One region of the Paenibacillus sp. 05T425 genome, then DNA from elsewhere that is predicted to be linked to it. Evidence: predicted binding sites of a transcription regulator. Region 1 holds the regulator's gene; each other region holds the start of a gene.
The links. The regulator Rex, encoded in region 1, represses fermentation and respiration genes when NADH is low (regulators of the CRP and FNR family bind a similar motif). The targets are predictions, from matches to a motif close to TTGTGAAATATTTCACAA.

Region 1 (7,363 bases):
ATGGGAGGTGCCGTGAAAGCCGTAACGACGAATCTTATGTCTGCGATACAACACTTTAGGAATAGGATATAAGTACGAAGTATTAGGCATCGTCTGATGGAACGCCGTATCGAATACGACGGCCTGCGGCACATGCGGCAGATTCGACTCAACAGCCGTAATCCCCATCATATGAGCCGGATTATGAAGCGGCGCCAAGTCGAATAACCTGCGAATCTCAAGCTTAACATCCTGGGTAACGAGAACCGAGCTCTTGAACACTTCACCCCCGTGTACAACACGATGCCCAACCGCATCAATCTCGTTCATACTGCCGATCACGCCATACTCTTTATTTGTCAGCATGTCGATGACCCGCTTAACCGCGGTTACATGCTCTAGAATTTCACTTACGTCGCGAACCTCGGGCTTGCCCGCCGGCTCATGCGTCACAATCGAGGAATCCATACCGATTCGCTCCACTCTGCCGCTCGCAAGCACAGACTCATCCCTCATATCGTACAACTGATATTTTAACGACGAGCTTCCCGCATTAATGACAAGAACTTTCATTAGATTCGGTCTCCATCCTTATCGTATTTGAAAAAACCGACGCCCGACTTGGCGCCGAGATGACCTGCTCGCACCATCTTCTTGAGCACGATCGAAGGGCGATACTTCAGCTCGCCATATTCTCTGAACATCCGGTCTAGCGCAGCTAGCACCGAATCGAGACCGAACCGGTCAGCCATCTCGAATGGCCCATGCTGGAACGAATAGCCGATACGCATCGCGTTATCGATGTCTTCGGCGGAAGCGACGCCTTCTTCCAGCACATGCAGCGCTTCATTAATGAACAGGCAGATCAAGCGAGTCGTAACAAAGCCCGGCGACTCGAATACCATGATGCCTTTTTTGTGAATGATCTCATCGACAAAATGTTTCGCTCTGGAGAATGTATGCTCGGATGTCTTCAAACCGCGCACAAGCTCAACGATATCGATCTTCGATACCGGATAAATGAAGTGCATGCCGATCACGCGATCCGAATATTTCGTCACGCTGGCAAGTTCCGTTAAGCTTAGCGTAGACGTATTGCTTGCAAGAATCACGTCCGGGCCGCATATTTGGTCCAACTGCTCGAATATCGTTTTTTTGCTTTCCAAATCTTCCGTTATCGTCTCGATTACAAGTTCACATTCCGAGAGCTTGTCATAATCTGACGTTGTCTGCACGCGATTCATAATGAGCTTCCGCTCCGCCTGCGTGAGCGCCCATTTCTCGATCTGCTTATCGAGACTTAGGACGATCATTTCCATCCCATATGTCAAACGTTCTTGAGTACGCTCTACTACGATAACGTCCAAGCCATTGGCTGCAAGCATCTCTGTAATGCCTTGCCCCATCGTTCCCAGGCCGACGACACCAACTGTTTTAATCAACACTGCCCATTGCTCCTTTGAATCCGGTATACGATGCTCCCTTATAACCGGAATGCACGTTTTGAACGCATATGTAGTTCATTCTTATTATAACGAATTTCAACAAAAATAGAAGGCGGACATGGTGCCCGCCTTCAAATTGTAAGATTTGTTCTGCTATCATGCAACATATTTCGTCAAGCTGCAACTAACAATTTACGGAATTCATCGCCGCTAAGCATTTCCTCTTTCAGCAGCGTCTGAAGCGAGCTGGTGAACACGCCGCGTCTCTGTTCAAGCATCGTTTTTGTTTCCACCATCAGCTCATCCAATATCGTACGATTTATTCTTGCCCAAGCCTCGGGTGTCATCATCGAGGAATCTACGATCCCTTCCTCGGTCAGACCCGATTCCACTAACGTTTTCACGATATTCATCGCCTGCTCGAAGTCGCCTCGCGAGCCGGTGCTGCGCTCGCCATAGAACATTTCCTCGGCAGCCGCGCCGCCAAGCGCAATCATAATTTGACTGTTCAAGAACTGCGTTGTATACAAGTACCGATCCTGCTGCGGATTGTGCCGCACATAACCAAGTGCTTGTCCGCGCGGCGACAGTGCGACCTGCGATACGCTGCCGGGGCGAGTAAGCTCTGCCATAATCGCATGTCCAAGCTCATGAAGCGCCACGCGCTCTCGCTCTTCCTTTGTCGCCTCGCGGTCGGTCTTCTCGCCCATCATGACTTTATCAATCGCCATGGATAGATGACGCTCGATGATCGTTGCGCTTGATTCACGCATCGCATAGATAGCTGCTTCGTTCATCACACTTTCGAGCTGCGCCCCGGAGAAGCCGAACGACTCGGCTGCGACCTTATCCAAATCTACGGAATCATCCATAGGTTTATTATTTGCGTGGATATTTAGAATATGCAGTCTGCCCTTCTTGTCGGGAAGCTCAACGCCGATATGACGGTCGAAACGCCCTGGGCGAAGCAAGGCCGAGTCAAGCATCTCCTTGCGGTTCGTTGCCGCAATTAACAAGATGCGCGGCGATTCGTTCGGATGGATACCATCCATCTCAGTCAGCAGCTGATTGAGCGTCTGATCATACTCACGATGCTGGCCGCCGTCTCTCTTGCCGCCGATAACCTCGATTTCATCAATAAAAATAACTGCGCTTTTTTTGCCTGCTTTCTTTGCTTTCGTCCGTGCCTCGGAGAACAAATCGCGAATACGGCTAGCACCGACACCGACATACATTTCTACGAATTCACTACCGGAAGCAGCCAAATAAATCGAATCCGTGTAGTGGGCAGCCGCTCTTGCGAGCAACGTCTTACCTGTCCCCGGCGGACCTGCCAATAAAATGCCTTTCATCGGACGTATGCCGAGCTTCGCGATCTGTTCCTGCTTGACTAGAAAATCAAGGGATTCAATAAGCTCCTGCTTCGCGCGATCTTGACCGCCAATCTGCTCGAACATAAGCGGTGCCGATTTAGTGCCGGCGCTGCGCTTCCGGCTTGATGCAGCCGTCATCCGTCCTTTGCCTCTTGCCAGATATACAAGCGCAAATCCTAATACACCAAGCATTACGATCGGAACGACATTCAAGCCAATATAAATAAAGAAAGCAATGAGTACCGGTACAACGCCGATTGCAATTTCCATCCCGTATTGGCGTATATTACGCATTTTCCCACACTCCCATCTGTGCAGGCGTTCTTGGCAATACGATAAACTTAACCGCATCATCCGTTTGCAACGTAATGTAAATGTTATTGTCGTCCATCTCGGTTTCAGCATGAATTGCAGGGTTATCGTGTCCTGCTTCTTCAAGCGCCTTAGGAATATTCGAGTAAGCTTTATTTTCCATCGCTTCCGCTACTTCGAACAGCGCTTGATACCAATAATCATCCAGCACCTTGTTCGATTCGTTAAGAACATCCAGCTTTAGTTCACGGCTGCCTATGGCGCTTTTACCATTATGATTAATCGATTGATAGATCTCGCGCAGATTCGCATCTTGCGATAACGTGACATCAATCGTTACTTGATCCTTGCTCATCTTCGGCTTTGCCGAACTCACAATTCCCGGCACGTCTGCAATCGCATCCTCAAGAGGCGCGGCAACAGCGACTTGATTATATATCGTATATCCGCCGAACAATACAGCAACGGATATAGCGGCTGTAACAATGACCGGTACGACGCTTATTTTTTTCATCTCTTTATCGCCTCCGATTTAATTGATAGATAAACCGTATATCAATCACGCTATACGAAATTATATCATATCTATCAGCAGATCGGTCGGTGTAAAAACAGGAAACGGAGCCTATTGAGGCTCCGTCTTCGCTGGTAGCTTATATTCGTTCAAAAAAGCGCCGCTCGTAAATGAATAAAAATCGTAGTAGTAATGGGTCTCGTCTGCCTTAAGCGTATAAAAGATTTCCCATACCGGTTTGTCGCCAAGCAGCCCAGGCTGCATTCGCTTTACAACAGCTTCAGGCTTCGCGAGGTCGAACTTGGCCCGAATGGCCTTCTTCGCCTCTGCTTCGGATGCTTTCACGACAATCGGTTCCGGTTCTTGCGTCGATGTTTCTTCGTCAGTTTCTTCGTCTACAGGTCGCGGTAGCCATACGTAGATCTGTTCGCCATCCGCATTTTTACCGGAAACAAACCAACTTACTTGATCCCAAATATGCTTGCTTATTTGATCGACTTCCGTCAATTCAGCTGCTTCTATCGCGTCGGCTTTCGCCGCCCTCTCATCTGACCATCGAGGAGACTTGATATCCTTATAATAAATCGCTGTCGTCGTGATAATGATGAGCAGAACGGCGACGATGACAAAGATCCATCGCTGCGTAGTCATAATCGGCGGACGTTTCTTCGTATCCGCGCGCATTAGGCTTGCAGCAAACGCTCGAAGCTCGCTTGCGCTTCGAAGCGGATTTGTTCCTCATCCAACAATGTACATTCACCATTTTGAACAACTTGACGTCCATCTACCCACACATGCTGCACATCGCGCCCCGAGCCGGAATAAACCAAATGCGATACGATATCTGTCAGCGGGTAGAACTGAGGCTGATCCAAATTAATCGCAATAAAGTCGGCTTTCATGCCTACACGCAAGACGCCAATCTGATCTTGCTGCCAAATCGAGCGGGCGCCGTATACCGTTCCCATACGAAGCGCTTCAACCGCAGGGATAGCCGTCGGATCGCCAGATACTCCCTTGTGCAGAAGAGCGGCAAGCTGAATTTCTTGGAACAAGTCCAGGTTATTGTTGCTCGCTACGCTATCCGTCCCAAGCGATACGGTAACGCCAGCCTTAAGAAGATCAGTCACGCGGGCAACGCCGCTCGCCAGCTTCAAGTTGCTGACCGGGTTATGAGATACCGCAACGCCGCGAGCGGCTAGCAGCTCAATCTCGGCATCGTTAAGATGAACGGCATGGGCTACAAGCGATGGCCGGGAGAAAAAGCCGTGCTTGTCCAAATGCTCAACAGGACGAAGTCCATAATCGCGAACGTTTTGCTCTACCTCAGCAATTGTCTCGGACATATGAGTATGAAGAGGCAGGTTATAGTCATGCGCCGCTTGAACGAATCGCTCTATATAATCAGGCGGACATGTATAGGGCGCATGAGGCGATATCATCGTCGTAATTCTACCGTCGGCTTTACCATTCCAATCACGAGCAAAGGCTATCGCTTCTGCCAGCTTCGCGTCTTGCACTTCCTTCTCGCACAAGCCGATAACGCCGCGCGTCAAGCAGCCCCGAATACCCGATTGCTCAACCATCATAGCGACCTGGTCCATCCGATCATACATATCGACGAACGCCGTCGTACCTGTCTTAAGCATCTCGACGATAGCGAGTGCGCTGCCCGCCTTCGTATCTTGATCGACATACTTCGCTTCCATCGGCCACATCTTCTCTTGCAGCCATACTTGCAAATTTTGATCGTCCGAATATCCGCGCAACAGCGTCATTGCCGCATGTCCGTGCGTATTAATCAATCCCGGCATAAAAGCCAGCTTGCTGCCGTCGATCTTCTGCGCATCGGCCGCAACGTCTACAGGCGCAACAGGCGCAGCTTCCCCCAAGTATGTAATACGGTCATTCGTTACGACCATATGCCCTTTAAACGTCATGCGGCTCTCATCCATCGTGACGAATAAGCCGTTCTCAATCCATAGTTGACTCATTAGCTGATTCTCCTTCTCCTGCTAAATAATAGGCCAAGCTAAGCAAATCACGCGTGAAATCGGCGTTGTGAATCCGAATGTGCTCGGGAACGCGCAGAATGGCGGGCGCGAAGTTCAATATGCCTTCGATTCCGGCTTCCACGAATTGATTCGCGACGTTCTGCGCTTCGTGGGCAGGCACGGTAATAATACCGATTCGAATACTTTGCTGGACGATAATTCGCGGCAGTTCTTCCATCGGCAGTACCTGCAGGTTGTTAATGCTCATGCCGATCTTGCTCGGATGAGCGTCGAACACGGCTGTGATTTTCATATTGTCTTTGGAATACTTATTGTAATTGCATAAAGCATGTCCTAGATTACCGGCGCCGGCGAGCGCCACGTTAATCGGTTGATCGACCTTCAGTATTTGTCTGATTTTCTCGATGAGATACAGAACGTCATAGCCGATCCCTTTGCGGCCGAACTCTCCGAAATAAGCGAGATCCTTGCGAATCTGAGCAGGATTAAGGTCGAGCTTAACGCCCAATTCCTGAGATGAAACGGTTTGAACTTCACGAGTGTGCAGCTCGTTCAACACTTGAAGATAGATAGGCAGCCGTCTAACGACAGCTTCTGATATTTTCGTCTGCTTCAACCTTTCTCCTCCTCTGATATCGCTGTTTTTTGCTCATTCGAATCCTTCTTATCTGTTGCACTTACGCTGCTGCTTAGCCACTCTCGCATGCGCAGCACCATTTGCTCCGTATGCATCGTCTCGATCTTCGGGCCTGGTAAGGAATACAGGAAATGCTTGCCGTAATACGCATCGATGATCCGCGTATCGTAGATGATGACAATGCCTTTGTCTTGCGATGTTCGCACGAGCCTTCCGAATCCTTGCTTGAATCGGATGACGGCTTGCGGTATGGACAGCTTCATGAACGGATTTTGCTTCTGCCTGAGCAGCAGCTCTGACTTAGCCTCCGCAAGCGGATGGTTAGGCGGCTGGAACGGCAAGCGTACAATGGCTAGACAGATGAGCGCTTCCCCGGGAATATCTACCCCTTCCCAGAAGCTGCTCGTCCCAAGCAGAACCGATTCGGGCTGCTGCCGGAAACGTCTCGTCAGCTTCGTCCGGTTGCCGCTGTCGATGCCTTGGCCCAGCACTTGTATGCCGGACTCAGACAAACGCTCCTTAAGCGGCTCATACACTTGCTTCAGCATCTTATACGATGTGAATAATACAAGCATTCTTCCCTTCGTTTCCTTCGCCGATGCCGCCAATGATTCCGTCAACATATCTAAGTAGGCTTGATCCACATAGGAACCTTTCAATACCGGGAAGTTGCGTGGGATGACGACGAGCGCCTGCTCCCGATAATTGAACGGCGACGGCAATTGTACGGTCTTAAGCCGGCCTTGCTCCTCGTACCCTGTAAGTCCTAGCTGTTCGGCCGCGTATTGGAACGACTTCTGTACCGATAAGGTAGCCGAAGTCATGACAATGCTGTCTTTGACATCGAAGAAATATTTCTGAAGCTGCTCGCTCACATCTACCGGTGCTGCATACAAATGAACCGAACGATAACGATAGGCGCTGCTCGCCTCAATCCAGAATACTGACGCTGCATGCTCCAGCTTGATGAAAATATGCAATTCATCTTTTACGCGGGTCAAATCCCTTAAAGCACCGTTAAGATCCGTAATGGCGGCTTGAATCGTTGAATCATCCACACGATCCTTAATATCATTAACCATCTTGTC
Region 2 (7,363 bases), on a different contig from region 1:
TTCTCTATTCAAGATTTTTTGGGTATGATCAATAGGATTTTCGTTCCTTGCCCGGGTTGCGATTGAACGACTAATTGCCCGTCTATCGCGCGAGCCCGCTCCTCCATACTGAATAGCCCTACTCCTTTGGTGCTGCTATCGCGTTGGAAACCTTTGCCCTCATCCACGACGTTCACTTCGATCCGATCAGGTAAATCCGATAACGTAATGTGGCATTCATCAACATCGGCATACTTGCCGATATTCGTTAGCGCTTCTTGTATAATTCGATAAATCGTTGTTTCTTCTTGAGGTCCTAGCCGCCTGCGCAAATGAATATCAAGCTTGACCCCAATGCCGTAATGATTCGTGAAATTGTCCGCATAAGTACGTATAGCCGGCACTACGCCAAGATCATCTAGCACGGAAGGACGCAATTCCCAAGCAAGGCTGCGGACGTCTTCCATCAGATGGGATACGCTTGTACGAAGACGCTCCGCATCGTCAAGCGAACCGTCTTGAATCAGCTTATCCATGCCAATGAGAAGCGAGAACAAGCTCTGCCCAATACCGTCATGCAGCTCGCGGGATAATCGTCTCCGTTCCTCTTCCTGAATAATCATAACCTGCTTCATCATCTGCTGAAGCTCCTCCTGCACGCGCTTCAGCTCGGTCACCTCGTTGCGAATGGCCAAATATTGATACGGTTTCCCTTCCGCGTTAAGGAAAGGAACGATCGTCGTATTTACCCAATAATAGCTGCCGTCTTTGGCCCGGTTCTTAATGTCGCCGCGCCAGACGTTTCCGGAAGCAATCGATTTCCAAAGCTCGTTCATGAAATTTTTGCTATGATAACCCGAATTAATGATCCGATGATCCTTGCCCATCAGTTCCTCGCGTTCATACTTCGAGATTTCGCAAAACTTATCGTTTACGTATTGGATGATGCCTTTATGGTCGGTGACGGCTACGATGGACGATTCATTTAACGCGTGCTTGATATCCGCGAGGTGGAGCAGCGCATGCTTCAGCTCCATTCTAACGGCCGGATCCTCCATATGCTCATCCAGCTTGGAAATCAAAGATACGACGCGCTGTCCGATGACTTCTGGACGTTTCTCTTCCCAGCCCGGATTATTCAAAGTGGAGCAGCCCCTTTTTCATCGCATACCTGACCAAATCAGGTCTCGTCTTTAATCCAAGCTTATCCATCACATTCGCTTTGTGGGATTCGACCGTTTTTATGCTGATGACGAGTTGCTCGGCAACTTCTTTGTTGCTGTAGCCTTTGGCAACCAAAGATACGACTTCCTTCTCTCGTTCTGACAGCATATCCAACGCTCTTCCGTTGTCGCCAACTGCGGAACGCTCCAAATATTCGCTCATTAATCGCTTAGTCGCAGTCGGATACAGATAGGCATTTCCCTCGGCTACCGTTCGAATCGCGGTTAACAGCTCTTCATGGGGAGCACTCTTCAATATGTATCCAGAGGCACCGGCATGAATGCCTTGGAACAAGTACTCGTCATCGTCGTGCATCGTAAGGATGAGAACCGCTACAGCAGGAAGCAACTGTTTAAGTTCCTTGGTCGCGGTTAAGCCGTCCTTGCCATGAGGCATGCTAAGATCCATTAACACAACATCAGGCTTCAACAGCAAGGCAAGCTTAATCGCTTCGTCACCTTCCGATGCCTCGCCGATAACCGTTATATGTTCTTTTTCGTTCAACAGCATTTTAAGCCCGGAACGTACCATCGCGTGGTCGTCGACAATGCAAAGCTTAATCATAGTTCCCCTCCGATTATGTTTTGTATCTGGAGATCTCTACTAGATTCGAAAGCTCGATAGCACACTGCTCCAGATAGATAAGATTAGTATCCGTATAGCTATGAGGATGACGTACGCCAACCATTAGAACGCCGGCAGAGCCGAATCCATCAGGAATCGGAATGGCTGCCGCCGTATGAAGGCCCTCGGCCAGCATTAATGAACATTCGAAGCGAGGTTTGTTTGCTTCTTTCGTTGCAATATCCTTAATCAAGCTTCGCCCCAATAGAAGGGCCATGCCTGGCAGGCCCTTGCCTCGCTTAACGATCATATGCTCATAACGATGATTCATATTGCCGCTCGCATATCGCCAGCGGTACTTGCTGCCATCGTCGATCGGGAGAGCCAAAGCCGTAAAGTCGCTTAATGATGTAACTCGTATATAATGAACGGCACGGCTTATTGTGTCAGCTTCAAAATTTCTCATCGTTATTCACCCTTCATTCGAATTGTAACATGATTTGATTAAGAAATAGCCCCTTATCCGAAACGCGAGATAAGGGGCTATTCGATTATTCTCGTTTATTTGACAGTTTCAATGAGCTCTTTCAAGTGATTGGCGGACCGGTGGAGAAGCGCCTTCTCTTCTTCGCTAATTCGGATATCCAACACTTCCCGAACTCCTTGCCGGTCTACGATGCAAGGCACGCCCATGAACACATCAGACACGCCGTGGTAGTTATCGAGCAGCGTAGATACATTAAGCACGGCCGATTCATCGCGAAGAATGGCGGTTACGATACGGTCCAGCGCAAGCGCGATCGCGTAATAGGTAGCCCCTTTGGCCTCGATGATCTGATAAGCCGCATCCCTTGTATTCGCGAAAATCTCGGACTTCGCAGCGTCGGTAAGCGAGAAATTCGTTCCTGCCACATTAGCGAGGCTCCATACCGGCAGCTCGGTATCGCCGTGTTCGCCGATAATGTGCGCGTGTACGCTTCGCGGGTCGATGTGCAGTTGCTGCCCGATCAAATATCGGAAACGCGCGCTGTCGAGCAGCGTTCCCGAACCGATAACTCGGTTGATCGGCCATCCCGACTTTTGCCACGTAAAGTAGCTCATAATATCGACCGGATTCGTTGCGATCAGCAAAATGCCGTCCGAGTTATATTTTAAAACCTCCGTTATAATGCTTTCGTAGATCGCCGCGTTGCGCTTTAATAGATCCGTCCGCGTCTCTCCAGGCCTTTGCGCCGCTCCAGCGGTAATAATGACGATATCCGCGTCCTTGCAGTCTTCATAGCTTCCCGCCCATACTTTTGCTTGGCCGAGAAACGGCATCCCGTGGTTCATATCCAGCGCGTCGCCGACTGCTTTGTTCACGTTCGCATCGATAAGCACGAGTTCGTCCATCCGGCTTCTCAGCAGCAGCGTGTACGCGGTTGTGGAACCGACAGCACCTACGCCAATGACAACAACTTTGGATTTTTTCATTTTGATTGCTCCTCTTCGGTTGGTTTATTCACAAAATAGTACATCGCGCCCATTAACACCGAGCCGCCGAACAAATTGCCTAGCGTGACCGGAACGAGATTATGGATCATGCCGCCAAACGTGATGGTATCCGGATAGTTGAGGACAAGCGCGATAGCAAACGTGCATAAATTGGCAATGCTGTGCTCGTATCCGGAAATGAAGAAACAGAAGACGAACAGCATCATAGCGAACAACTTGGGACCGTCTCCTCTTAAAGACATTGGGATGAAGAACGCCAGACAGACGAGCCAGTTACACAATAAGCCGCGGAAAAAGAGCTCCATCGTCGGCGCATGCAGTTTCTTTTCCACTACGCTTAGCAGAAAGCCGTTAACCTCAGCGGATTGAAACAGCCCCGTTCCCCATATAAGCAGCGCAAACGCGCAAGCGCCGAGAACGTTCCCGATATAGCTTGCCGTCAGCAGTTTCCCCACATGGGCCCAGCTCATCTGACGGCGAAGCGCCGCGTAGGTATAGTAAAACGTGTTGCCGGTGAACAGATCGCCTCCGCCATAGGAAATCAGTATGATCGCGGCTCCGAAGGTCATCGCGGCCATCGGATACGTAAGCGGAGAATGTTCCGTATAAAAGAAGCTGCCCGTCTTGAAGGCCACGATTACGCCGAACCCGATAAACATACTGGCGAGCATGGATCGCAGAAGATAGCGCAGTTTACTTGAATGGAACAGTTTGTATTTCTTGAGCGCCAGCTGTTCGATGCGCCGTAATGGAAGTTGCTCCATGCACATCCACATCCTTTCCGCCGATTTCTTATGCCGAGCTTCTGCATCTATTAAAACACTCCCTGTACTCTGCGCGCTGTGACGTTGATCACAAATAAATCAGGGATTTCCCCCCTCAAAGATAGGGAGATCCCCCGATGCTCACCTCACATCGCAAAAGGTAAAATTAGGGTAGAAACAATCGGAGAGGGGATGGCTGGAATGGCCATTAACGCATATACGCAAAAAGAGACATCGAAAGGGAATGAACCGGAGAATCGGAGCAACGGGATTGACGCTTTCTTCTCGCCTGACAGCTTCAGCAAACTGAGCAGCATTATGAACAACAAAACCGTAATGTCGGGATCGTACTTGTTCTGGGAAGGGGAAGCGGCGGACCATCTTTATTATGTAAAAAAAGGACGCGTAAAGCTTACCAAAACGACGGATAGCGGCAACAAAATGACCTTGTATCTCCACCACGCGGGCGATCTGTTTGGGCAGATGGATCCTTTTCAAACGAATACTCAAACGTTTAATGCGGAAGTCATCGAAGATGCCGAGTTCGGCATTATTGAGCAGAAGGATCTCGAGCTGCTGCTATGGCAGCATAAGGATCTCGCTATCGCGTTCATGAAGTGGATGGGCGTGATGCATCGCATGACGCAATCCAAGTTCCGCGATCTGATGCTCTACGGGAAGACCGGCGCCTTAAGTTCGTTGCTGATACGGCTCTGCAATTCTTATGGAGTCCGGCATGGAAACATGATCCGAATCGATAAAAAAATGAACAATTCGGAAATGGCCGAAATGATAGGAGCCACGCGCGAAAGCGTGAATAGGCTTCTGAACGATATGCGCAAGGAGGATGTGATCAGCATCGAGCATGGAACGATATATGTCAAAGATCTTGCTTATTTACGACAAATATGCAAATGCGAGAACTGTCCGTTGGAGGTATGCAGGGTTTAACGCGAATTATGCTTTGGGTTTGCAGACTGTCGTACTAGCCGACGGTCACAGAGCTTATTAGGTGCAATTCGTCGAACTAATCTTAGATGCCACACGGTTGCGAGCTCGATAGTTGCTTTTCATCGAACTAATTCGGCCGATTCACCACCCACTCACCAAACTAGCCCGTTTAATTGCCTGATATCGAACTATACAGGCAGCTTGCTTGGTACAAGACTAATTAGTTGCCTAGAATGACACTATAGCGGAACCCCCTTATCCACAAATCTTAGAGGTCCATAATTTCCTAAACAACAAGAAAGGAGCAGTCTGCCTTAGGCGACTGCTCCTTTCTTGTTAAACGATAAGCTCGGCTCTAAACATAATTGCGCCAAGCATGCTTCGGCTGCCAGTTCAGCAGCCGCTTGGCTTTCTCGTTGCTCAGCAGCGACTCATGACCGTCCAGCGGTATGCGGAAGTCCTTGACCTCCGGGAAACGCGCAGCCATCAGTTCGCGGCTCGTAACCGCCATGCTGGAATCATCCGCCGCCACATTGAGCGCCACGCTTCCAAGTCCTTCTGCTTCCACCGCCAGCCTGCAAGCTTCCGCCGCATCCCGTGTATCGATATAGCTCCACAAGATACGCTCGCGCTGCTCGGGATCATGGATAAAGGACGGAAACCGCTCATATGCCTCCGGCGCTATGACGTTGCCCAGCCGGAAAGACACCACCTGCATGCCCGTTCTGCGATGGATCATGTCGGCCGTTTGCTCATTCACGATCTTGGATAACCCGTAGCTGTCCTGCGGAAGCTGAGGATGCTCCTCATCGACGGGGACATATAGCGGCCCAAACCGCTCGAGGGCAAAGACGATTCCATAGGACGATTCGCTCGATGCAATGACGGCCTTGCGTATCCCCAATCCCGCCGCAGCCTCAAGCACGTTATAGGTGGACATCACATTATTGTGGAACGTTACCTCGTTAGGATGCGAGTAAGCGACGGGGATAGCCGCCAAATGCACGACGGCATCCGCTCCGGCCAATACGCCGTAAGCTTCGCCAAGTTGGTTCAGATCGACGATGACGGTTCGGCAGAGCGGCTCCTCCGGATGTTTGACATCCGCATTGACGACCTCATATCCCTGCTCTACAAAATGCTTGACCACCCATCTGCCCAGCATTCCGCTTCCGCCTGTTACTACTACTTTAGGCACTACGCTTACTCCCTCCTACACGGCTATAATTTGTTCGATTCGCTCGAGCACGTCGGCGCTTAGAACGATGCCGGCCGCTTTCGCGTTCTCTTCAACCTGCTCGGGACGGCTGGCGCCAACCAGCGCGCTCGACACATTCGGCTGCCGCAAAATCCATGCAAGCGCCAATTGGCCGACTGTTAGCTCAAGCTCGGAAGCTACTTTGCCCAGCTCGATTACTTTGTTGATCTTCTCTTCGGTTACATTTTTGCGCATGCCATCGAGCTTCGCGGCACGGCTATCTGCGGGCAGCTCGTTCACCGAGCTGTACTTGCCGGTCAACAACCCTTGAGCGAGCGGCGAGAATACGACTTGTCCGATACCGCCGCGCTCGCCGTAAGGAATAACTTCCTTCTCGATATACCGATTGAACATATTATAGATCGGTTGGTTGACGACGATACGGTCCAACAAATAACGGTCAGCTATCGCATGCGCCTCCACCATTTGGGCAGTCGTCCACTCGCTGACGCCTACATACAGCACCTTGCCTTGACGAACCAGATCGTCGAGCGCCCGGAGCGTCTCATAGAGCGGCGTGCTCGGATCATGGCGGTGGCAGTAATACAGATCCACATAGTCCGCTCCTAGCCTCTTCAGGCTGGCATCGCATTGCTCCTTAATATGTTTGCGGGACAAGCCGCGGTCGTTGGGGCCTTCGCCCATCTGACCGAATACCTTGGTCGCAAGCACATAGGATTCCCGGGGAAAGGCACGCAACGCCTCGCCCATCAGCTTCTCCGCCGCCCCTCTTTCGTACACGTTTGCCGTATCGAAAAAGTTAATGCCCAGACCATAGGCCGTTTGTATCGCTTTCATCGCATTTTCGCGTTCTACGTATCCTCCGTATGTCAACCAACTTCCAAGACTAATTTCACTAACCTTCAATCCGCTGTTTCCCAACTGACGAAATTGCATCTCTAATCAGCTCCTAAAGAATAGTGTACAAACAATGAGAAGACTTCTAAAGCCTGCCTCTCTATTCTAGAGAAGTTTGTTCCGCGACGAAAGTAGTGAAATAAAGATCACTATATTATATCGGATATACCTACTATACCTAAGGTAACTACCCTTTGGATGCGTTAGGAAACTCCAGCTTCCCCAATTCCCCGCCATGTACATCCGCCAGCTTGAAGCAAAAGGCTATTCT
Region 3 (7,363 bases), on a different contig from region 1:
TGTCTTTTTGTTAAATAGAACTCAATACGGGAAATGAACCGGGGAGATGATGAAGGAATGGACCGGAACTTGGCGGCTGTACAGTTAAAAGGAATAACGAAACGATTTCCTGGGCTAGTGGCCAACGATTCGATCGATTTTGAGCTCAAAAAAGGCGAGATACATGCGCTGCTAGGCGAGAATGGCGCAGGTAAATCAACACTCATGAACATCTTGTTTGGGCTGTATCAGCCGGATGAAGGCGAGATTTACGTGAACGGCGAGAAAACGGTTATCGATGGAGCAGCCAAAGCGATTGAGCTTGGCATTGGTATGGTGCATCAGCATTTTAAGCTTGTTCAGCCGTTTACGGTAGCGGAGAACATCGTGCTTGGCAATGAACCGAAGAAAGGCTTGACCATTAATTATAAGCTGGCGAATGAGAAGGTTCGGGACATATCCGAACGTTATGGTTTGAAAGTAGATCCGCAAGTTCGGATTAAAGATATTACCGTTGGCATGCAGCAGCGGGTCGAAATATTGAAGACGCTATATCGGGGAGCGGAAATCGTTATTTTCGATGAGCCAACGGCTGTGCTAACGGTACAAGAAATCGAAGAACTGATTGAGATCATACGCAGTTTGGCTGCTGAGGGCAAGTCGATTATCATTATTACGCATAAGCTGAAGGAAGTTATGGCGCTTGCCGATACGGTAACGGTTATCCGACGGGGCAAAGTGGTGAAGACGGTGAGCACGTTGGAAACGGACGAGCGCAAGCTTGCGGAGCTGATGGTTGGCAGAGATGTGTCGTTCCAAGTGGAGAAGACAAAAAATTTGCCGGGCAAAACCGTGCTCTCTGTTGATTCGCTGCAAATGAAAGGCGAACAGGGCAAGCAAGTGTTGAATGGTGTCAGCTTCAACGTGCGCGCAGGCGAGATAGTAGGCATTGCCGGGGTTGACGGAAATGGACAAAGTGAGCTCATTTACGCCATTACAGGCATGAGGCAAGTAATCGGCGGCAGCGTGAAGCTGAATGATCAGGATTTAACGAATAAGTCGCCTCGGACGGTATCGCTTGCAGGAGTAGGACATATTCCGGAGGATCGTCATAAGCACGGACTCGTGCTTGATTTCACGCTTAGTGAAAATATGATATTAGGAAGTTATTTCGAACCGGAGTTTGGCCGCGGCATATTCATCGACTATGGAGCCATGGATAAGCTTGCAACGAAGCTGGTCGATGAATTCGACGTTCGTACATCGGGCATACATACGCATGCTCGTGCTTTATCAGGCGGCAATCAGCAGAAAGCAATAATTGCTCGGGAGCTGCACAGTGATCCTGATCTGCTTATCGCGGTACAGCCGACAAGGGGTCTTGATATCGGTGCAATCGAATACGTCCATAAACGTCTTGTAGATGCTCGCAATGAAGGCAAAGCCATTTTGCTCGTTTCCTTCGAGCTTGATGAGCTGTACGCGCTATCCGACCGGATAGCCGTGATGTATGAAGGCTCGATTATGGGCGAGGTAGACGCAGAGCACCGCGACGATCAGCAGCTCGGCCTGATGATGGCCGGCAATCAGTCTGAACAAAGCCGGCTTGAGAAGAGGGGGTAGGACAAGTGGATACTTTCAAAAAGATTTTCGTCAAGTCATCGATCGGCATCCCGCTTGTCGCTATCGTACTTGGCTTATTATGCGGAGCGCTAGTTATGCTTGCGGGAGGCTATAATCCGATATTGGCATACACCTCTCTCGTTAAGATGGTATTCGGCAGTCCGTATGATATAGGTGAAGCGATCCGTGCGATAACACCGCTTATCTTCACGGGACTTGCTGTTGCTTTTGCCTTCCGTACGGGATTATTTAATATCGGTGTAGAGGGCCAATTCATGATGGGGATGACCGGCGCGACGCTTGTCGGTGTTGGTTTGGAGTTGCCGTGGTATCTTCATGCGCCGCTTGCTGTTGTTACAGGTGCGTTGTTCGGTGGGATCTGGGCAGGCATCGTCGGTTACTTGAAAGCAAAGCGCGGCGTAAACGAGGTTATATCTTCGATTATGCTGAACTGGATCGCCTTGTTCCTATCGAACTTTATCGTGGCGAAGTTCCTTGTGCAGCAAGGCCAGCAGAAAACGCCGAATGTGCATGATTCTGCAAGATTGTCGATTGATTGGCTCGTTGAGCTGATGGGCAATGCCCGTATGCACTGGGGGACGTTAGTTGCGATTATTTGTGTCGTTGTGTTCTATGTCCTGTTATGGCGGACGAAGCAGGGCTACGAGCTTCGTGCGGTCGGCCACAATCCAGATGCTGCGCTGTATGCCGGCATGAACGTGAAGACCACACTTATCAAGTCGATGTTCATAAGCGGTATCTTCGCGGGACTTGGCGGCGTGTTCGAAATATTGGGCGTCTTCGGTTATCAGACGGTTATGGCCGCAACATGGGGTTATGGCTTCGACGGCATCGCGGTTGCTCTGCTTGGCGGCAATACGCCGGTTGGCGTGCTGCTCGGCGCGATCTTGTTCGGCGGCTTGTCATATGGCTCCGCTGGCATGAATTTTGGCGCTGAAGTGCCTCAGGAAATTGTGCGGATCGTGATCGGGTCGGTTATTTTCTTCGTCGCTTCCCACGGCATTGTGAAGTTTTTCTTGAAGCCGTTTTTAAGCAAACGGGCAGAAAAACGGAAGGAGGCGGTGTAGGATGAACGTTATTGAAGTACTTGGGCAACTGCTCAACATTACGCTCGTGTTCTCGACTGCACTCATCTTCACCGCCCTCGGAGGTCTTTTCTCCGAACGGTCAGGCGTCGTTAATATCGGCCTTGAGGGTCTTATGGTGTCCGGCGCCTTCGCAGCGGCAGTCGTTACCGATTATGCGATCCAAGCAGGCTTGGAAGAATCGGCTCCTTGGATCGGATTAGCCGCGGCAGCGATATATGGCGTGCTCTTCTCGCTCCTGCACGCAGTTGCAACGATTACGTTTCGCTCGGATCAGACGGTTGTCGGCGTCGTTATTAATATTTTGGCGCTCGGACTTGCCATCTATTTGACCAGAAGTCTGTACAATGATTCGGGCCAAACGACGATGCTCGACTTCGTCTTCGAGAAATGGGCAATACCAGGGTTATCGTCCATTCCGATTATCGGCAACGGATTGTTCAATTCATATCCTACTACTTATATAGCTCTTATTCTTGCGGGCATCAGTTACTTTGTACTGTTCCGCACGCCGTTCGGGCTGCGCCTGCGTGCAGTTGGCGAGCATCCGAGCTCGGCCGATACGGTAGGCATCAGCGTGACGAAGTATCGTTACATCGGCGTTATGCTGAGCGGCGCGTTAGCCGGTCTCGGCGGCGCGACAATTACGCTGACGACGACAAGCAGCTTCGCTCACAACACGATTTCCGGACAAGGCTTTATCGCTTTGGCGGCGCTCATCTTCGGCAAGTGGAATCCGCTTGGCGTAGTGGGAGCGGCGATGTTCTTCGGTTTTGCGCAAGCGCTGCGCAACTTTGCCCAGCTATTCGAATTTTCGAAGCAAATTCCGGCTGAATTTTTCTACATGCTGCCGTACGTGCTGACGCTGATCGTTCTCGCTGGCGGCATCGGCCGCTCGAATGCCCCTGCGGCGCTCGGCGAGCCGTACGATCCGGCTAGACGGTAATGAATTCGGTCCTCGATTTGTTGAAGACTGTCTCTAGATGAACCTAGAGACAGTTTTTTATTTTGGCGGTCTATAAGAGCAAATTGTACCTTGAACAAAAGTGAAAACCTCACTCGACAAAGCAATTTCAAAAATGGTTCTAGAAAAAGGCGTTTACGCATTGACAGAGCCATTTACCAAGTGTAAATTAAATCTTAATCAAATGAATTTATCCCTTTTGGTTTAAACTATAGGCAAGCGACTTTCTGAGTATGTGCATCAATTCACAAAGTAGCACTTGCCGCATATCGGAATGGGAGTTGACTCCCATCCCTCATAAGAGGAGAGGATCCACTGTGGAAGCATTAGCGCTGGAACGCAAGGCGGAACAAAACCGGGAACTGCGGGAGAGGCTGTTGCAATTAAAGAAAGAACGTAACGCCATTATTTTGGCTCATTACTATCAGCGTGATGAAATACAGGAAGTAGCCGATTTCCGCGGCGATTCGTTCCTGCTGGCACAGAAAGCGGCGCAAACCGATGCAGAAGTCATCGTATTTTGCGGCGTTCACTTCATGGGAGAAAGCGCGAAGATTCTTGCTCCTAACAAGACGGTCATCATTCCGGACGAACGCGCCGGCTGCCCAATGGCAGATATGGTTAACGTCGACGGCTTGCGCAAGCTGAAGGCTCAGCATCCGAACGCGAAGGTTGTGACATACATCAACTCGTCGGCCGAGATTAAGGCAGAGACGGATATTTGCTGTACATCGGCGAATGCGGTGAAGGTTGTTAACTCGGTAGAGGGCGATGAAGTGATCTGGGTGCCGGACAAAAACCTTGGCCATTACGTGCAACAGAATACCGACAAGAAAATGATCATTTGGGAAGGTTACTGCAACACCCATGACATGCTCACCGTCAAGGATGTTGAAGAGATGAAAGCAAAGTATCCGAATGCGCAGTTCGTCGTTCATCCGGAATGCCGTCCAGAAGTGGTAGAGCTTGGCGATTTCGTTGGAAGTACAACCGCTATCATTAAATATTGCAAAGAATCAGATTGCCAAGAGTTTATCGTTGGCACAGAGGACGGCACGGGATACCAGCTTCGACTCGACAGCCCGGGCAAGACGTTCCACTTTGCTTCGAAATATTTGGTTTGTCCGAACATGAAGGTTAATAATTTGAAGAAGCTCGTCAAAGCGCTTGAGACGATGCAACCGCAAATCTACGTACCGCCGCATATTGCGGATCAAGCCCGTTTGTCCTTGGAGCGCATGCTACTTGTAAAGTAGGATGCGCTACTCCTATGCTCAAATTCAAAGGAGCGTCATCATGATTCCTAGATACTTGGTTGATGTGCAGCTGGACGAGCTGCCTGTTGTGGATAAGGATGTCATCGTTATCGGGGCCGGCATTGCCGGTCTTTTTACCGCTATACGGTCTAGCGAGGACAACTCGGTATTGATGATTACGAAGAAGTCGCTGCTCGACAGCAATACCCGCTATGCGCAGGGAGGCATTGCCGCGGTTATATCGGACGAGGATTCGCCTGCCTATCATTTGCAAGATACGTTAATAGCTGGCGCAGGCTTATGCTCCGAAGAAGCGGTGAATGCGCTTGTCCATGAAGGGCCGCGAGGCGTGCAGAGTCTCATCTCGATGGGGACGCAGTTCGATGTGGAGAACGGCGAGTTCGCGCTCACGAAGGAAGGTGCTCATAGCCAGCGCCGTATTTTGCATGCCAATGGGGATGCGACCGGCTATGAGATTGTAAGAGCGTTGTCGGCCAATGCGGTTAACAATCCGAAGATTGAAGTATGGGACGATCACTTCGTGATCGACCTTGTGACACATGACGGCGTATGCTGCGGCGCGATCGTACAGAAGCCTAGCGGACAGCGTGTATTCGTGCGGGGCAAGGCAGTCATTCTCAGCTCGGGCGGAGCAGGCCAATTGTATCGGTATACGACGAATCCGGAAGTTGCTACAGGTGACGGTATCGCCATTGCCTATCGCGCCGGTGCCTACATTCAGGATGTAGAGTTCATTCAATTCCATCCTACCTCGCTCTGTTATCCAGGCGCGCCGCGCTTCCTCATATCGGAAGCGGTACGCGGAGAAGGGGCTTATTTGCGTAATATTAAAGGCGAGCGCTTCATGGAACGTTACCATGAGCAACTGGAACTTGCGCCGCGCGATATTGTGGCAAGAGCCATCGTCAGCGAGATGGAAGAAACGAAATCGACTTTTGTCTACATAGATATTACTCATGAGTCGCCAGAAATGGTGAAGCATCGTTTTCCTACCATATATGAATACTGTTTGAGGTATGGTCTCGACTTGACGTCAGATTGGATTCCGGTTGCGCCGGCAATGCATTATATGATGGGCGGAGTCAAAACCGATCTAAATGGGGAAACAAATATAAAGCGGCTCTTTGCCTGCGGCGAAGTATCCTCGACAGGTGTTCATGGCGCTAATCGGCTTGCCAGCAATTCGCTGTCCGAGGCGATCGTCTTCGGCCGTCGTATTGTGAAACGGATCAACGAGTTGCCGAAGAACGACGTTGTGGCTGTAATCGAGAATGAGCCGGGCCGCGTAAGCGCGCCGACACAGGCGATTGTCGAGAAAAGGCTGAAGCTGCAAAAAATTATGGTTAGGTATGCCGGCTTGCGGCGCAACGCCAAAGGCCTTGAGAAAGGAATCGAGGAGCTGAAGCGTCAGCTTCCGATCTATCAATCGGTACTAACGAAAGCGGAGGAATACGAATTCGCGAATCTGCTTACTTGCGCACTTCTTACGTCTGAGGCGGCGTTGCAGCGGCAAGAGAGCCGCGGAGCGCATTATCGTGAGGATTTCCCGCAGCGAGACGATCAGAATTGGCGCAAGCATACGGTGCTGCACCGTTTACATGGCATTACGGAGGAGCGTATTGAAGATGTATGAGTGGACGACAGGCGGATATGATGCGATCATGCGCGATCAGATTCGCGCTTGGCTTGCAGAGGATATAGGCAGCGGAGACATTACGACAGAGACGACGATCCCGCGCGGCTCGTTGTCGAAAGCTGTAATCCATGTGAAGGAGAGCGGCATTATTGCTGGTCTACCCATTGCCCGTCTCGTATTCGAGGTTGTTGATCCATCGCTTGTGTTCCAGGCCATGGCAACGGATGGCGAGCGTGTGGAGAAGGGCAAAGTTATTGCGATTGTCGAGGGCAGCACGCACAGTCTTCTTACGGGGGAGAGGCTAGCGCTCAACCTCATGCAGCGCCTATCGGGCATCGCAACGAAGACCGCTAAGTTCGTTGAGGCGCTTGCCGGCTTGCCGGTAAGACTTGTCGATACGCGCAAGACGACGCCGGGTCATCGGATGCTGGAGAAGTATGCGGTTCGGGTCGGCGGCGGTTCGAACCATCGTTTCGGGCTGTATGACGCGGTAATGATTAAAGACAATCATATCAAGGGCGCAGGAGGCATCCGAGCTGCCGTTGAAGCCGCACGGAGACAAATTCCGCATACGATGAAGATTGAAGTAGAGACCGAGTCGATGGAACAGGTGCAAGAGGCGCTTGATGTCGGCGCGGATATCATTATGCTGGACAATATGCCGAACGACCGTATGACAGAGGCGGTTGCCCATATTAAAGCAACATCACCGCATGTTATCGTTGAAGCATCCGGCGGCGTTACGCTGGCTACCGTTCATGGCATTGCAGCCACCGGT
Region 4 (7,363 bases), on a different contig from region 1:
CGAACAACTCTTCGGCCGTAGAGGCCGGCTGCGGCGTCGCCATCATTTGCCCGCCTGCATCCTGCTTCAGCGAGAGCAGCAGCTCCGAGCGGAAGAACAGCTGGAAATGTCCCATGATCCGCTTCAATTCGAGCAGCGTGTAGCCTTGCGACTTGCAGTAGGCGCCCCAATCGTCGATGAGGCGATTCGCCTCCGCCTTATGCTCGGCCAATACATTCTTGATCAGGGCGGCTGCCGTTTCCTTCATGAAGCGTATACTGTCCGCGTTCATCTGCGCCGTCCATTTGGACGGATCCTTAAGCAGCACTTTGGAGATGACCTCGTCGAGCCTCTCCTGCGTTACCGGCTTGAGCAAATAATCGGTTACCTGATACCGCAGCGCCTGCTGCACGTACTCGAACTCGGCGTAACCGCTAAGGACGATAATTTCGAGCTCCGGGTTCGATTCCCGCACGCGGGCGATAAGCTCCAATCCGTTCATCACCGGCATCTGAATGTCCGTTATGATCATATCGGGACGCTTATCGATTAACCGCTGAAGCGCCTCTTCGCCATTCCTTGCTTCGTCCGTTTCGGTTATCGTTCTGCCGAAGTTCTCCAGCAGCTTCACGATCCCTTTCCGTATGACGACCTCGTCGTCAACGATCAGCACTCTCATAGCTTTTCCCCTCCTTCGGCAGCACTATGCGAACCGTCACGCCGCCCGTCATCGACTCCTCGATCGACAATCCGAACGGCTCCCCGTACCGCAGGCGAATCCGGTTGTGGACGTTCAGCAGGCCGATGCCCCGTTTGCGGCTGGCGTCCGTTTCGGGCACGTCCGTATCGTTCCGCTCGAACAACAGGTTTAACGCCGCCATCGCGTTTTCATCCATGCCTTGCCCGTTATCCTCGATGTAGAGCGCATAAGCTTCGCTCTGCGGAATATCCTCGGCATAGATTTTCAAGTAATAATCCCTTTCTCCGATGAAGGCGTAATGGAACGCGTTCTCCACGATGGGCTGCAGCGTCAGCTTCACGATCGGATAACGGTTGAACGGCTCCAGCTCGTCCAGATCGATCTCGATATCGGGATATCGCTCATGCTGGATTTCCAAATACGTTTTCACATGATCGATCTCCACGCGCAGTTCCACCTCGGCCTTCGGATTGTCGATCGTATAGCGGAAGAAATCGGCCATCGCTTTGCTCATGCGGCTGATCGCGGGCACTTCGTTAATGATGGCCTGGCAATTAATAACCTCAAGCGTATTGTACAGAAAATGCGGGTTGATCTGATTTTGCATCGCGAGCAGCGTGGCGTCCTTTTGCTTCATTTCCGCGTTTATTTTCTCCATCTCGACGACGTACATCTTGTCGATCATCTCCGATAGGTTGGCTAACATCTTATTGAAATTCCGTCCCAGCAGCCCGATCTCGTCGGTATATTTGGTCGCGAAGCGCACGTCCAGATCGCCGATTTCCACTTTCTTCATGAGCTGCAGCAGCTTCCTGATCGGTTGAACGAGCGTCAGTGAAAGCACGATCGAAATGACCAGCGTAATGAGCAAAATAACGACGATAACGAACGGCTGCACGTTCTGGATCTTCCGCACTTTGCCCGTAATCGCCTGCTGGTTGATATACGCCTGCACCTCGAAGCCGCTATAGCTGAGCTTCGAATCCATTTTCAAATACACCGCCTTGTTCGAACCGGCGTCTTCAGGAAACGATGAGTAGACGATATGCCCTTGCGCATCCTTGAGCTCGATAAGCAGGTCGGAGGCAGCCAGCAAGCGGAAGGCATCGCTGAACAGCTTGCCGTTCAGGCGCACGACCAGCATGCCGTCCCTGCCGTTGTCGTCGTATCTGGCCAGCGTCAAATAAATCGTCTTATAGGAGCGGTCCTGATAGAACAGATGCTCCTTCGTCGGTCTTGACCACAGCTCCGTATCCTTGTTCAAGAAATGGCGGTACCATGCCTGTCCCTTATAATCGATATCGCGGACGCGATCCAGGTTCTCGTCGTAAATCATCGTTTCCTCGCCGCCGGTTCGATTATCCTTGATCATGAGCAGCACCGATTCCAGCTCGCTCGAATATTGCGTCCGGAACGCTTCCAGCGCATTCTCGACCTTGTTCCGATCCGTTGCTCCTATTAGCTCAGTACCGTTGTCGGAGTAGTAAAAGAAGTAGTATACGTTCTGCACGACTCGGTTCAACTGGTTGTCCAGGTTGAGGCCGGCCTGATTGATCGAGCGCTGCACGCGCTCCATCTCGTTCTCCGTGACGATTTTCTGAAAATATTGCTGATAAATATAGACGATGCTGAACACGCCTATTACCGAAACGATAGAAATCGAGATGAAAATTTTCGTGAAAAATTTAAGGTTCATCACCCGCATGACGATCAATCGGAGAACCTCTCTCATGGCACAGCACCCCGCTCTGATGATAGTATTCCAATCTGTCCGAGCAATAATGCCGTATTATAGCATAATTGGTCCAACCGTAAATCACTTAACATGCAAAAAAGCACCCGTTGCATACGGGTGCCTTCGACTTGCACGTTTATTTAAGTTGCTATTTTTCTAAGCTCCGGAAATTCCTCTAAGTAGCCGTTCAGCTCCAGCTCAAGCAGCGCCTTGCGGATGCTGTTCTCGTCCTCGCCGGATTGGTCGGATAGCGCAAGCAGCTCCTGCATTGAAATATCCGGTTGCTGCTTGCAGTAAGTGAGCAAGCCCTTGGCCGCCCAGGATAGACGGTCATCCTGGAACTCGCCGATCATTTTACGGAATAGCTTGTGTGGAATCAACTGCTGATCGACGAGCGACTGCATCGCTTTAATCGCTTGCTTAACCGTCATACGCCCTTTCCTGGATACTTCGGACAACGTCAATGTAGACGCCTCCGATGTCCGGGAGCTTAAGACGATATATATCATTTGCGAGTAAATATCGAGGTTCGGCTTAAAGAAAATTTCTGTTGATACGGTAAAATTGCGTACGTCAATTTGCTTCATTTCGTTAGTCATAATGAATTCTCCCTTCCAGATGGTCTATACCATCATAAAGGTTCGAAACCGAGGATTCAAATCGGTACTTTATGAGAAAAACATCATAATAAATCCGGATTATACTTTTGTTGCCGTGCCGAGCAGCTTCTGGATGTGGCTCTCGATCTTAGCCGGGTCATCGGTCGGGCTGAACCGCTTGACGACATTGCCGTCACGGTCAACGAGAAACTTCGTGAAATTCCACTTGATCAGCTTCGATCCGAGCACGCCGCGCGCCTCGTTCGTCAGATGCTGGAACAGCGGATGCGCATTGCTGCCATTGACATCAATCTTCGCGTACAGCGGGAACGACACGCCGAAGTTAATCTCGCAAGACTGCGCGATCTCATCGTCGTTAGCCAGCTCTTGATTATTGAATTGCGAGCATGGGAAGCCAAGGACGGCGAAGCCTTCCCCCTTGTGATCGTCATGGAGCTTCTGAAGCCCTTTGAATTGCGGAGCAAAACCGCACTTCGTTGCCGTGTTCACGATCAGCAGCACTTGACCTTTATAAGGCGCGAGCGTTTGCTCCTCCCCCTTGATCGTCTTTACATCGATATTATAAATAGACATGTTCATCCGCTCCTTCGATTTTCTCGATTTTGTATAATTAAATTGTATACAATCAAAAAGCTGATGTCAACCCTGATCGGTACCTCATGCAAAACAAAAAGGGCTGACCGTCCGAATCCCTTCGGCAGTCAGCCCTTTACTTAGCTAGATTCGTTCTTCTTCCTCCCAAGCAAGCGGCGAATGGCGGTAACGAGCGAGGTCGATCCTGCCTGCATCGCTCACCTCAACGCCCTCTTCCTGTAAATTCATCATTTGCAGGAAACGTCCTTCGTCATCCGGAATCGCCACTTCGCCCTTGGCGTTAACGACCCGATGCCATGGCAGGTTATGCGCACGGCTCATCGAGTGAAGAATACGAACGACTTGACGCGCGCCCCGGCTGCTGCCCGCCAGCTCGGCTACCTGACCATACGTCATGACGCGCCCTTCCGGAATTTGTTGAATAATCGATATAACCCTTTGCGTGAAAGGCTGCATAACTTTATGACGCTCCTCTGCCTTCTTTGCCTGCCTGAAGGCAGCGCTATATTTGTAAGCAGAGGATACTCGATTGCACCGTGCAGCGTCAACTACGCGTTATTTGAACTTCGCCGGGAATTGCTTCACGACTCCCGCCGCCAGCTTATCGCCGAACATCGCCATATGATTCTCGCCATTATCGAATGCCGCTACGCTTGCATTCCAATCCTTGTTCATTCTTGCCGACACATCTTCGGTGATCAGCTTCAGATGGGTTTCCATATCGTCTTTTAATTCCTTGTACGACCAATTCGGATTGGCGGCGCTTAGAAACTTCGCGATATCGTCCGCATTCTTATACCACTGCTTGTTGTACGCTGCCGCCTCCTCCGACTTGCCGCTCTTCAGCGCATCCAGCAGCTTGCCTGCCAATACGATATGCTCGGTCAGCAGCTCCGTTAACTTCGTACCGGCAGCTTCGCCATAATAAGGCTTGAATGCGTCGCCGATATCCTTCTGATTGCGAAGCAATCTTGCCAGCACTTGTTCCTGGTCTCCAACCCCAGCTAGTGTGCTAACGAGATACAACCGTGTCCATACGACATGATCAATCCACAGCTTTCTCAGTTCTTGCTTCAGCGTAGCAGCGGACTGACTCAGACATTTAGTTGGATTATTCTCCGCGGCTTGAGCTTTCATACCGGGTATACCGGCTCCGAATATAAGCGCTGCACATAATAGGGTCATCACAACTGATTTTCTTAACATGCACACATCTCCTCCAAGTGGTTGTACGACACGCCTGAGATTAGTGTGACCCAATCGATCTTTTCCATGCGACTACAAACTTTTGATCGTTTTTCCACCTTTTTGCTGTTTTTATTTACGATTTCGACATTTTTTTCGACTTTCAATAAATTTGCTTTTTATTTTTCCGATAAAGGATGTAGAATAGAAGTAAAGAGTTAATGCCCGATCTCGTCAAACTCACCGATGCTTGCCGTCGGCAAAGTAAGACTTACTTTGTAACATACCTGTAAGGAGTTTTTCTCTTTTACTATGTGAAAAATGTTACAATCTCATGCCTTACTCACCTTGCCTAAGGCGTTTGACATCATCGAGCCCATGACTCACCTACATTCCTATGTAAAGGAGGACGTTCCCCAATGTCACAACCATCTGCCCAACAAGAGGTTTCTGCAAGCCTCGCGGAAGAAAAAAAATCGTTAGACGTGCTCGATCAGCTTATGCAGCCAGAGGTACAGAACTCTCTGACTGTATTGGTGGATAACCTGCCTAAGCTAGCTGAAATGGTCACTGCAATGACAACTGCCTATGACTTCGCTAAAGGCATCGCGACTGACAAAGTATTGATCAACGATTTCGCTCAAGGTATCGGCGAATTCGTGAAACCCGTGCAAGAGAAAGCCAAAGGCATCGCTCAAGCCGCTATCGAAGCTGGCGAGCGCTCGCAAGCCGACACTTCTTCGACAGTCGGTCTATTCGCTATGCTTAAAATGCTGAAAGATCCAGAAGTTCAAAAAACGCTTCGCTTCGCTCAAGCTTTCTTGAACGTATTGGCAGAGCGCAAAAACTAATTACAAATAAGCAAAGAATGGAGGATGGACATGTCTAAACATATTCTTATTTTGGGCGGCGGTTACGGTGGTCTTCTTTCCGCTCTAACAGCACGCCAACATCTGTCTGCATCGGAAGCAACAATTACGGTTGTCAACCGTTTCCCGACTCATCAGATCATTACGGAGCTTCACCGTCTTGCCGGCGGCACTATTGAGGAGAATGCTGTATCCCTCCCTCTTAACAAACTGCTTGGCGACAAAAACGTCGACATCGTTGTTGACACCGTTAAGCAAATCAGACCTGACGACAAAATCGTTGAGTTCGAGAGCGGCAAAGTAATCGGTTACGATGCGCTTGTTGTTGCACTCGGAAGCGAAACGAACTACTTCGGAATTCCTGGACTGGAAGAGAACAGCATGGTGCTGAAGTCGGTTGCTGATGCTAACCGTATCCGCAAGCATGTTGAAGCTCGTCTGGACGCTTACAAAGCATCCGGCAACAAAGCTGACGCTACAATCGTAGTCGGCGGCGGCGGTCTGACTGGCGTTGAGCTCGTTGGCGAATTCGCTGACAAACTGCCTGAAGTATGCAAAAGCAAAGGCATCGACTTCAACGATATTTCGTTGTACTGCGTAGAAGCCGGCCCTGCCGTATTGCCAATCTTCCCTAAAGTGTTGATCGAGCGCGCGGTATCCAGCCTTGAGAAACGCGGCGTTACGTTCATCACTGGCGTAGCGATCACGGAAGCAACGAAAACAGCTGTATCCTTGAAGGACGGCAATACAATCGAATCCAACACAATCATCTGGACTGGCGGCGTTAAAGGCAACCCTGTTGTCGGCAGCAGCGGCCTTGCAGAAGATCGCGGTCGTTCGACGGTTACGCCAACGCTTCAATCGACTTCCCACTCGGACGTATTCCTTGCAGGCGACTGCGCGGTTGTGTTCCCAGAGGGCAGCGAGCGTCCATACCCGCCAACTGCTCAGCTTGCATGGCAAATGGGTGAAACAGTCGGCCATAACCTTGGCGTTCTGTTCAAAGGCGGCGCTATGAGCAAGTTCGAGCCTGTATTCTCCGGAACGCTCGGCAGCTTGGGTCGCAAAGACGGCGTAGGTACTATCGGCGGCAACGCAACGCAGCTGAAAGGCTTGCCTGCATCGCTGATGAAGGAAGCGAGCAACATCCGCTACCTGTCGCATATCCACGGTCTATTCGCATTGGCTTACTAAGCTAGGAAATAGAAGAAGGTCGAGGGCTTCATAGGAAGCTCCCGACCTTCTTTTTTATTTGAATATAGCGAATTTCAATTGCTTGCTCTTTAGATATTGTATGATTTCAGGAAGCGCTTCGACCGTTAATTTCTTCTCGTGCATGACGTAGATGCCGCCGGACGGCGATTTTTGCTTGAAGTAGCTTAATATTTGTTTCTCCGTCTTCGCCTTCCAATCAACAGGATCGCGATTCCACATAAGCACCTTCATCTGCTCCTGCTTCGCAACCGCCTTTACTTCATCATCAATCGCTCCGTATGGCGGACGGAACAGGTTAACGACTGTGTTCTCGCCCTCCGCCTTCGATTCAATCAGCTCGTTCACTCTTGCAATGCTATCGGCGTTCTCTTCAGCGGTACTCGCCGTGAAGTCGTTATGCGCCCAAGAGTGATTGCCTACAGCCATACCATTATCAACGGCATACGCCGCAGCTTCGGGATCATGC

Region 2: the regulator Rex is predicted to act here: its motif matches at 4,102-4,119, upstream of AC1DF0_RS00280 (formate/nitrite transporter family protein).
Region 3: the regulator Rex is predicted to act here: its motif matches at 3,906-3,923, upstream of nadA (quinolinate synthase NadA).
Region 4: the regulator Rex is predicted to act here: its motif matches at 5,126-5,143, upstream of AC1DF0_RS05120 (DUF1641 domain-containing protein).

Annotation. Positions count from the first base shown of each region.
Region 1 is NZ_JBFTLA010000006.1:31,376-38,738, forward strand. Features, by position in the region: gene AC1DF0_RS14020 (acetate/propionate family kinase) at 1-552, opposite strand, end outside; gene AC1DF0_RS14025 (3-hydroxyacyl-CoA dehydrogenase family protein) at 552-1,424, opposite strand; gene AC1DF0_RS14030 (AAA family ATPase) at 1,598-3,082, opposite strand; gene AC1DF0_RS14035 (hypothetical protein) at 3,084-3,623, opposite strand; gene AC1DF0_RS14040 (cell wall elongation regulator TseB-like domain-containing protein) at 3,735-4,307, opposite strand; gene AC1DF0_RS14045 (amidohydrolase) at 4,307-5,617, opposite strand; gene AC1DF0_RS14050 (redox-sensing transcriptional repressor Rex) at 5,598-6,254, opposite strand; gene dinG (ATP-dependent DNA helicase DinG) at 6,251-7,363, opposite strand, start outside.
Region 2 is NZ_JBFTLA010000001.1:68,249-75,611, forward strand. Features, by position in the region: gene AC1DF0_RS00260 (PAS domain-containing sensor histidine kinase) at 9-1,121, opposite strand; gene AC1DF0_RS00265 (response regulator transcription factor) at 1,114-1,767, opposite strand; gene AC1DF0_RS00270 (GAF domain-containing protein) at 1,781-2,233, opposite strand; gene AC1DF0_RS00275 (L-lactate dehydrogenase) at 2,329-3,240, opposite strand; gene AC1DF0_RS00280 (formate/nitrite transporter family protein) at 3,237-4,025, opposite strand; gene AC1DF0_RS00285 (Crp/Fnr family transcriptional regulator) at 4,227-4,976, shown strand; gene AC1DF0_RS00290 (NAD-dependent epimerase/dehydratase family protein) at 5,332-6,174, opposite strand; gene AC1DF0_RS00295 (aldo/keto reductase family protein) at 6,190-7,131, opposite strand; gene AC1DF0_RS00300 (sugar phosphate isomerase/epimerase family protein) at 7,357-7,363, opposite strand, start outside.
Region 3 is NZ_JBFTLA010000024.1:16,501-23,863, reverse strand. Features, by position in the region: gene AC1DF0_RS30455 (ABC transporter ATP-binding protein) at 58-1,602, shown strand; gene AC1DF0_RS30450 (ABC transporter permease) at 1,608-2,690, shown strand; gene AC1DF0_RS30445 (ABC transporter permease) at 2,692-3,654, shown strand; gene nadA (quinolinate synthase NadA) at 3,990-4,928, shown strand; gene nadB (L-aspartate oxidase) at 4,969-6,582, shown strand; gene nadC (carboxylating nicotinate-nucleotide diphosphorylase) at 6,575-7,363, shown strand, end outside.
Region 4 is NZ_JBFTLA010000002.1:291,210-298,572, reverse strand. Features, by position in the region: gene AC1DF0_RS05150 (response regulator transcription factor) at 1-658, opposite strand, end outside; gene AC1DF0_RS05145 (sensor histidine kinase) at 639-2,411, opposite strand; gene AC1DF0_RS05140 (hypothetical protein) at 2,555-3,013, opposite strand; gene AC1DF0_RS05135 (glutathione peroxidase) at 3,113-3,607, opposite strand; gene AC1DF0_RS05130 (MGMT family protein) at 3,752-4,084, opposite strand; gene AC1DF0_RS05125 (glycosyltransferase) at 4,184-4,834, opposite strand; gene AC1DF0_RS05120 (DUF1641 domain-containing protein) at 5,233-5,664, shown strand; gene AC1DF0_RS05115 (NAD(P)/FAD-dependent oxidoreductase) at 5,695-6,876, shown strand; gene AC1DF0_RS05110 (polysaccharide deacetylase family protein) at 6,931-7,363, opposite strand, start outside.